4 regions of the Pectobacterium wasabiae CFBP 3304 genome follow, and region 4 is predicted to be linked to each of the others. Evidence: predicted binding sites of a transcription regulator. Region 4 holds the regulator's gene; each other region holds the start of a gene.

Region 1 (2,186 bases), 1.3 Mb from region 4:
GTTCCCATGCCAGCGTAAGCAACAGTGTAAACAGCGTCATTGATCGAGACTCCCTTTGTTTTCTGTCCAGTTTTCTTGTAGCAGACGATGATAGCCATCCCAGTCAAATGCCGCGCCGGGATCGGTTTTGCGGCCCGGAGCGATGTCGCTATGTCCGGTAATTCGCGACAGTGTAATAGGATAATCCCGCATTAATAGGCGTGTAATCGCAACCAGTGAGTGATACTGCGCCATGGTAAAAGGCAGCGTATCCGTACCTTCCAGCTCGATGCCAATAGAGAAATCATTACAGCGGTCACGGCCTTCAAACACCGAAACACCGGCATGCCAGGCGCGCTGGTCGAAAGACACATACTGTGTGGTTTGCCCATCGCGACGAATCAGGCAATGTGCCGCTACACGTAAATGGGAAATATCGGCAAAATAGGGATGCGCAGTGGGATCCAAAGTAGCCGTAAACAGTTGATCAATATACGGACCACCAAACTCACCGGGCGGCAGACTGATATTGTGAATCACCAGCAAGGAAGGCACCTCATCATTCGGGCGGCCATCATAATGCGGTGAAGGCGTGTGGGTAATGTCAGATAACCAGCCATTTTCCAAAAGCATCGGCGATAACCTCGCATCGTATCGTTTGCCGGCTGAATCAGGCGAAAAATCAATTGGAGCCAAAAGTCCTTGTATTCAAGATACCATGTTTCACACCACCCTATCTATCCAACTGGATATCGATAGGTTTTACCGTTCGTTCTGTGAGATTTCCGCCATTTCCTGCCTGTTTTCGACCTCCACATCCTTTTTAGCAAGGTAAAATCCTCAATCCAATTATGTGATTAAAGTCACACTACAAATGTAATGGCGTAATAGAAGGCAATCGTTTTCGTGCATTGCGTCTATTTTTACTTAAAATGCATGACAAAATTATCTTCTGATTTTTTTTGATATTACCAAAACTTATTTTGCGGTCTTACGCATGGCGTAAATAACGTCTAACACTACGGTACTTAACATGAAAAAAACTTTCGCCGCAGGCGCCTTGCTCGCACTGTCATGCTCAATGCCTGCCCTTGCCGACAGCAATAAAGCTGAATACCTCTCCGACTGGTGGCACCAGAGCGTTAACGTCGTCGGCAGCGCCCACACGCGTTTCGGACCACACCTGAACAGCACGACTTACCTGGAATATGAAGCATTTGCGCGTAAAGACTGGTTCGATTTCTACGGCTACGCCGACGCACCTAAGTTTTTCGGTGGCGATCCCGACAGCCGCGGTATTTGGGATAAAGGCTCCCCACTGTTTGTCGAGATCGAGCCACGCTTCTCGATTGATAAACTGACAGGAACGGATCTGAGCTTTGGACCGTTTAAAGAGTGGTACATCGCCAATAATGTTATTTACGATCAGGGTCGCAACAGCGGTTCACGCCAGAGCACGTGGTACATGGGGTTAGGGACCGATATTGATACCGGAACCGATCTGTCGCTCTCACTGAACGGCTATGCCAAATACCAATGGCAGAACTACGGCGCAGCGAACGAAAATGAGTGGGACGGCTATCGTGTAAAAGTGAAATACTCTTACCCACTCGGCTCCCTGATGGGCGGTAACGTCTCGTATATCAGCTTCACCAATTTCGATTTCGGTTCAGAACTGCGTGATAAATCAAATTCAAGCCGCACTAACAACTCCATTGCCTCCAGCCATATTCTGGCACTGGGCTACGACCACTGGCACTACTCGTTTGTCGCTCGTTATTTCCACAACGGCGGCCAATGGGCTGATGGCACAGAACTCAACTTTGGCAAAGGCCCGTTTGAAGTGAAATCCACCGGTTGGGGCTACTACCTGGTCGTCGGTTACAACTTCTAAAATCGCGCTACCTTTCCGACGAATATGAATATTCGTCGGAAAACCAATAACATTAACGCGTTGAATTATAATAAGTATCCATTCTGGATGTCCTGATATAAACAAGGTAGCATAGACCCCCGAATCCCCCTTCGGAGTTTTGTCATGTCAACGCGTCGCTACAGTCAGGAACAACGTCAACAAGCCTTGCTCGCTCGTATTGCACAAGATATCCCCGCCAGCGTGCAACTGGCACTGCGTGAAGATTTAGGTGGCATCGTCGATGCTAATCAAGATATTACCGCTCTGCTGTTACCCGACAACGAGACCGTCA
Region 2 (2,186 bases), 640 kb from region 4:
ATGGGGGAGGAGCGCACTTTCTAGACCCTGATAACGCACGTTGTTGCTTTCAAGCTCCGGCAAAATTACAGCAGAAGCCGATGCACCGTACTGACGAACCACGCCAATTGGCAACCCAAGGAAAGCGCGAACGTGCAGGGCAAACTCGGACAGATCCTGAGAAATCATCGTCACCATGCCAGTATCGTGCGGGCGAGGGGAGACTTCACTGAAAATAACTTCATCACCGCAGACGAACAACTCAACGCCGAACAAGCCATAGCCACCGAGCGCTTTCACTACGTCGCTGGCCATCTTTTGTGCGCGATCCAGTGCCAGTTCACTCATCTGCTGCGGCTGCCAGGATTCGCGATAGTCGCCATCTTCTTGTCGATGGCCGATTGGCGCACAGAAATGAATACCGTCAACCGCATGGATGGTTAGCAGGGTGATCTCAAAATCAAAATTAACCAACCCTTCAACGATGACGCGTCCGCTGCCTGCACGGCCACCCTGTTGGGCATAGCTCCATGCCTGCTCTAACTGTTCAGCGGAGCGAATCAGGCTTTGCCCTTTGCCGGATGAGCTCATGACGGGCTTCACAATACAGGGATAGCCAATTGCCTCTACAGCTTGATAAAAACGCTCTTCACTGTCGGCAAAACGGTAGGTGGATGTCGGAACGCCGAGCGTTTCGGCAGCCAGACGACGGATACCTTCTCGGTTCATCGTCAGGCGTGTCGCTTCAGCACAGGGGACAACATGGTGGCCCTGTTTTTCCAGTGTCACCAGCATATCGGTGGCGATGGCTTCAATTTCCGGCACGATATAATCAGGGCGTTCGGCTTCAACCAACGCCTTTAATGCGTCGCCATCCAACATATTGATGACGTGGCTACGATGTGCAATCTGCATTGCTGGGGCATCGGCATAGCGATCGACCGCAATCACTTCGATTCCCAGGCGCTGACACTCGATCGCCACTTCTTTGCCTAATTCACCGGAGCCAAGCAGCATTACTCGTGTTGCATCCGCACGCAGGGCGGTTCCAATCGTTAACATAACCTTATACCTGATCGGGTTGTGAAAAATGGCCGCAGTATAAACGAAAACGTTTGCGTGCGCATTAAAGAGGGCGGCTCTGGAATGCGTTACGCAAAAGCGCACCAAGAGACAAGGACGTGGCTTGGCATTGCTGGGCAATCGTGCCACTCTTCTGGCAGAGTGAATTTTTATGTCAAGACAACGAGATCCGATGCGATGAAGACACCGCAAGCTGAAAAAAAGCCCCACGCCATAAGCACACATGGCGATACGCGTATCGACAACTATTACTGGCTGCGTGATGATCAGCGTACCGATCCGCAGGTGTTAGCCTATCTGGAACAGGAAAATGCCTATAGTGAAGCGATTATGGCGCCTCACGAAGTGCGTAAACGGTCGCTGTATGACGAAATGGTTAAACGCATTCCATCGACGGACATGTCTGTGCCGTATGTCAGAAAAGGCTATCGTTATCAAAGCCGCTATGAGCCGGGTAAAGAGTACGCCATCTATCTGCGCCAGCCTGAGCACTCGACAGCAACGTGGGAAACGCTGTTGGATGGGAATCAACGTGCGGAGGGACATGAATTTTATAGTCTCGGCGCGCTTGAGATTAGCCCAAACAACACGCTATTGGCCCTCTCGGAGGATTTTTTATCCCGTCGGCAGTACACGCTGCGCTTTCGCGATCTGAACAGCGGCGAATGGCTACCGGATGTGATCGAAAATGTGACCGCAGGTGCGGAATGGTCAGCCGATTCGACGGTGCTGTACTACGTGCGTAAACATGAACAAACGCTATTGCCGTATCAGGTCTATCGTCACCGTCTGGGGAGCGATCCCGCACAAGATGAACTGGTATATGAAGAGAAAGACGACACCTATTATGTCAGCTTGAGTAAAACGACATCAGAGCACTACATCACTATTTACCTCAGTAGCACTACGACGACCGAGGTATTATTACTCGATGCGACGCTCCCAGATGCGGTGCCGCAGGTTGGCATTCCACGTCGGAAAGATCATGAATATGGTATCGATCACTATCAGGGGCGGTTTTACCTGCGTTCTAACCGAGAAGGAAAAAATTTCGGTCTCTATCGTTCGGATAAACCTGATGAACAAACGCTGGAAACGCTAATTGCTCCACGTGAACACCGCGT
Region 3 (2,186 bases), 1.9 Mb from region 4:
TGATGATGGCCTGTGCCGTTTCTTCATCCAGTTCGCGGTTGAAGGCGATAATGCCGCCGAATGCGGATGTTGGGTCAGTTTTGTAGGCGCGCTCGTAGGCATCAAGAATTGAACCACCAATCGCCACGCCACACGGGTTCGCGTGTTTAACGATGACGCAGGCTGGTTCGGCAAATTCTTTCACACACTCCAGCGCAGCATCGGTATCGGCGATGTTGTTATAAGACAGCGCTTTGCCTTGTAACTGTATAGAGGTGGCGACAGAGGCCTCGTGAATATTCTCTTCTATATAGAAGGCAGCTTGCTGATGGCTGTTCTCGCCGTAGCGCATGTCCTGCTTTTTGATGTAGTTCAGGTTCAGCGTACGTGGGAAGTGGCCAGATGGTTTATCGGTATCACCGTGATAAGGCGGAACCAGTGCACCAAAGTAGTTGGCAATCATACTGTCGTAAGCGGCGGTGTGCTCGAATGCTTTAATGGCTAAATCGAAACGGGTTTTGTAGGTTAATGAACCTTCGTTGGCGTCGATCTCATTAATGATAGTGGTGTAGTCGCTGCTCTTGACCACGATAGCCACATCTTTATGGTTCTTGGCGGCGGAGCGTACCATCGTTGGGCCACCGATATCGATGTTCTCAACGGCATCTTCTAATGAGCAGTTCTCACGGGCGACGGTCTGAGCGAACGGATACAAATTCACAACGACGATATCAATCGGTTTGATGTCGTGCTGCGCCATGATCGCATCATCTTGATCGCGCCGTCCCAGAATGCCGCCATGTACTTTCGGGTGCAGAGTCTTTACACGCCCATCCATCATTTCCGGGAAACCGGTGTAGTCAGAGACTTCTGTCACCGCTAAGCCAGCATCGGCCAGCAAACGGGCGGTTCCACCAGTAGAAAGGAGCTCAACGCCACGGTGGGACAGAGCTTGAGCAAATTCGACAATACCTGCTTTGTCAGAAACGCTGAGCAGAGCGCGGCGAATTGGACGACGTTGTTGCATGATGATGTTATCCCCTGGATTTGGGTAGTCAGTAAAGAACGGTATGTGAATATCGTCTTTGTTAGAGCAATAATTGCGGAATAAAGAGAAATATTCAGTTAGCGTTCGCCAAAACACGACGATTTTGAACGCGGTGAATTGTAGCGAAAACGTTTGCGTGATGCTCGTCAATTTTTGAGTTGAATGCTTTCTGTGGATAAGTTTGTGCAAAAATAGGTATAAAGCGGGGTTTTGCTGTGGAATGCAGCAAACAGTCATTTTTCTTTAAAATACCTATTGCGGCAGGTCGAGAAGTCCCTATAATGCGCCTCCATCGACACGGCGCTGTGACTCACAACCGGGTCGATAAAGAAAGAGAAAACGCTTTAAAATAAACGTTGACTCTGAAGGTGATGAGCGTAACATACGCCACCTCGCGAAGCGGATAACACCGCAACGCACTGCTCTTTAACAATATAATCAGACAATCTGTGTGGGCACTCACAAGACCGTATCTTAACGATATAAAAAGTCTTGAAGAGTGAACAACAGTAAATTCATTACGAATGAACAGTAACTAATTCTTTGAGCATCGCTGACGAGTTCAGCAAATCAAACAAATCTTAAATTGAAGAGTTTGATCATGGCTCAGATTGAACGCTGGCGGCAGGCCTAACACATGCAAGTCGAGCGGTAGCACAGGAGAGCTTGCTCTCTGGGTGACGAGCGGCGGACGGGTGAGTAATGTCTGGGAAACTGCCTGATGGAGGGGGATAACTACTGGAAACGGTAGCTAATACCGCATAACGTCTTCGGACCAAAGAGGGGGACCTTCGGGCCTCTTGCCATCGGATGTGCCCAGATGGGATTAGCTAGTAGGTGAGGTAATGGCTCACCTAGGCGACGATCCCTAGCTGGTCTGAGAGGATGACCAGCCACACTGGAACTGAGACACGGTCCAGACTCCTACGGGAGGCAGCAGTGGGGAATATTGCACAATGGGCGCAAGCCTGATGCAGCCATGCCGCGTGTGTGAAGAAGGCCTTCGGGTTGTAAAGCACTTTCAGCGGGGAGGAAGGCAGTAAGGTTAATAACCTTGCTGATTGACGTTACCCGCAGAAGAAGCACCGGCTAACTCCGTGCCAGCAGCCGCGGTAATACGGAGGGTGCAAGCGTTAATCGGAATGACTGGGCGTAAAGC
Region 4 (2,186 bases):
GTGAGGACTATTGGCAGGAGCACTATGTTGGAGCGCGGCGCGTGGTGACACCACAGACTATTCGTTAAGAGATAGGGGCAACCTACGTCGAACAGCAGTGATGCAGACACGTTTTATGCACCACAAACGTGTCTGCGTGCTTAACTAATGCGGAAGCACCGAGCGGTTAGTTCAGCACCGCAACAAAGCTAAATGCGATGATCACGGCCAACGAGCCAACGGTTGTCAGCAGAGACATCTTCAGATTTGTATCCATAAACCACTCCTTATTAGCGAACAAGTTTCATCTGAAACTTCCTCTGAAAAAAAGACACCACCATTTGCAGCAGAACCCACAGGGCAGTTAAAGCCACAAATAATAGGGTTATTACGATTCTTTCATAATTCTAGCGAAAAATCTCCGACGAATGCATCACTAATAGTATAAATTAGCCCTTTCACTTTCATGATAAATCGGACACAATCCGCTGTTTATGAAAGCGCTGCGTATCAGTCGAAAAACGTCAAGCCAGATCCCTTCGGTATAACATTCGGCACTCTCCTTCTGAAATCCTGTTTTTTAGCTTAGAAGAAGAACTTTAAACGTAGGCAAACGATTAACAATATACTTACGTCTGTAACAGGTAAGTTCAGGAGTCATTTTTAGATGGCAACGATTAAAGATGTGGCAAAACGTGCTGGCGTTTCCACCACAACCGTATCGCACGTGATTAATAAAACACGTTTCGTCGCCGAAGAGACTAAGGCAGCCGTCAGGGCAGCAATCAAGGAATTGCACTACTCGCCCAGCGCCGTCGCCCGCAGCCTCAAAGTTAATCACACTAAATCTATCGGCTTGCTGGCCACATCCAGCGAAGCACCCTATTTCGCTGAGATCATTGAAGCAGTCGAAAACAGTTGTTATGCCAAAGGCTACACGCTGGTGCTGTGTAATTCTCATAACGACATCGGCAAACAGCGCGCTTATCTCTCGATGCTGGCGCAAAAACGCGTCGACGGCCTGCTGGTCATGTGTGCCGAATACCCGCCAGAACTCTTGGGCATGTTGGAAGATTATCGCAGCATTCCCATGGTCGTCATGGACTGGGGACAAATGCACAGCGATTTCACCGATACCATCATCGATAACGCCTTTGAAGGCGGCTATATGGCGGGTCGCTATCTGATTGAACGCGGCCATCGGGATATCGGTGCCATCCCAGGAATACAAGAGCGCAACACGGGCAACGGACGCTACCTTGGCTTTTTAAAAGCGTTGAAGGAAGCCGACATCGCCGTGCGCGATGAATGGGTCGTGCGAGGCGATTTTGAACCGGAATCCGGTTATAAAGCCATGCATCAGATTCTCGCGCAAAAACAGCGGCCCACCGCCGTATTCTGTGGTGGCGACATCATGGCGATGGGTGCCATTTGTGCGGCAGACGAATTGGGGTTACGTGTACCACAGGATATTTCGGTGATCGGTTATGACAATGTGCGTCACGCACGGTTCTTTACACCGGCACTAACCACCATCCATCAGCCGAAAGAGCGTCTGGGCCAATCCGCCTTCTCTATGTTGCTGGATCGTATTACCAGCAAGCGCGAAGATGCACACGTCATTGAAGTGCATCCGACGCTGATTGAGCGCCGCTCGGTTGCCGACGGCCCGTTCCGCGATTATCGCCGCTAACCTCGACAATTCAACACACACGATTTTCTTATACCTATCCGCTTTCCCTCTCTGCTTCAGCCAATTCTCTTGTATATTGGCTGAAGCGACTCTAAACTGAACTTTGCGTTTCAGTTTCACTGATAAAACCCAAAATAGTGATGGCCGCACTTCGGTAAACAGGTACGCATTTTTTGCCAATGGGCACCCCGTTTACGCGCAAATTTCTTCTTCATTTTTCTCTGGTGACAGCCGATACATCGGCTGCGGTAAGTGCTGTCCAGGTATGTTTTTCCATACTTTCACACGTGAAAAATTTAGGAGACATCATGGGTACACCTTATGCAAAAGAACAGCGTAGCCATACCTCGCCCTGGTTCAAAATCATGCAGGAAAGGCTAACCGCTGCGGATATCACCATTAACGGCTCTCGTCCTTTTGACATCCACGTGATCAATACCAGTTTTTTTAAACGCGTCTTGCAGGAAGGTTCATTGGGGTTAGGTGAAAGCTATATGGACGGATGGTGGGAGTG

The links. The regulator PurR, encoded in region 4, represses purine synthesis genes. The targets are predictions, from matches to a motif close to CANGCAAACGTTTGCNTG.
Region 1: A7983_RS03825 (nucleoside-specific channel-forming protein Tsx) is a predicted target of PurR. The motif match lies at 871-888, and genes of this name have one in related genera.
Region 2: purT (formate-dependent phosphoribosylglycinamide formyltransferase) is a predicted target of PurR. The motif match lies at 1,084-1,101, and genes of this name have one in related genera.
Region 3: purH (bifunctional phosphoribosylaminoimidazolecarboxamide formyltransferase/IMP cyclohydrolase) is a predicted target of PurR. The motif match lies at 1,149-1,166, and genes of this name have one in related genera.

What each region holds. Positions count from the first base shown of each region.
Region 1 is NZ_CP015750.1:861,393-863,578, forward strand. Features, by position in the region: gene ampE (beta-lactamase regulator AmpE) at 1-40, opposite strand, end outside; gene ampD (1,6-anhydro-N-acetylmuramyl-L-alanine amidase AmpD) at 37-612, opposite strand; gene A7983_RS03825 (nucleoside-specific channel-forming protein Tsx) at 1,013-1,873, shown strand; gene nadC (carboxylating nicotinate-nucleotide diphosphorylase) at 2,018-2,186, shown strand, end outside.
Region 2 is NZ_CP015750.1:3,925,720-3,927,905, forward strand. Features, by position in the region: gene purT (formate-dependent phosphoribosylglycinamide formyltransferase) at 1-1,041, opposite strand, end outside; gene A7983_RS17855 (S9 family peptidase) at 1,240-2,186, shown strand, end outside.
Region 3 is NZ_CP015750.1:1,404,326-1,406,511, reverse strand. Features, by position in the region: gene purH (bifunctional phosphoribosylaminoimidazolecarboxamide formyltransferase/IMP cyclohydrolase) at 1-1,006, opposite strand, end outside; rRNA gene A7983_RS06320 (16S ribosomal RNA) at 1,611-2,186, shown strand, end outside.
Region 4 is NZ_CP015750.1:4,563,005-4,565,190, forward strand. Features, by position in the region: gene A7983_RS20730 (C40 family peptidase) at 1-68, shown strand, start outside; gene cydH (cytochrome bd-I oxidase subunit CydH) at 167-256, opposite strand; gene purR (HTH-type transcriptional repressor PurR) at 647-1,672, shown strand; gene cfa (cyclopropane fatty acyl phospholipid synthase) at 1,981-2,186, shown strand, end outside.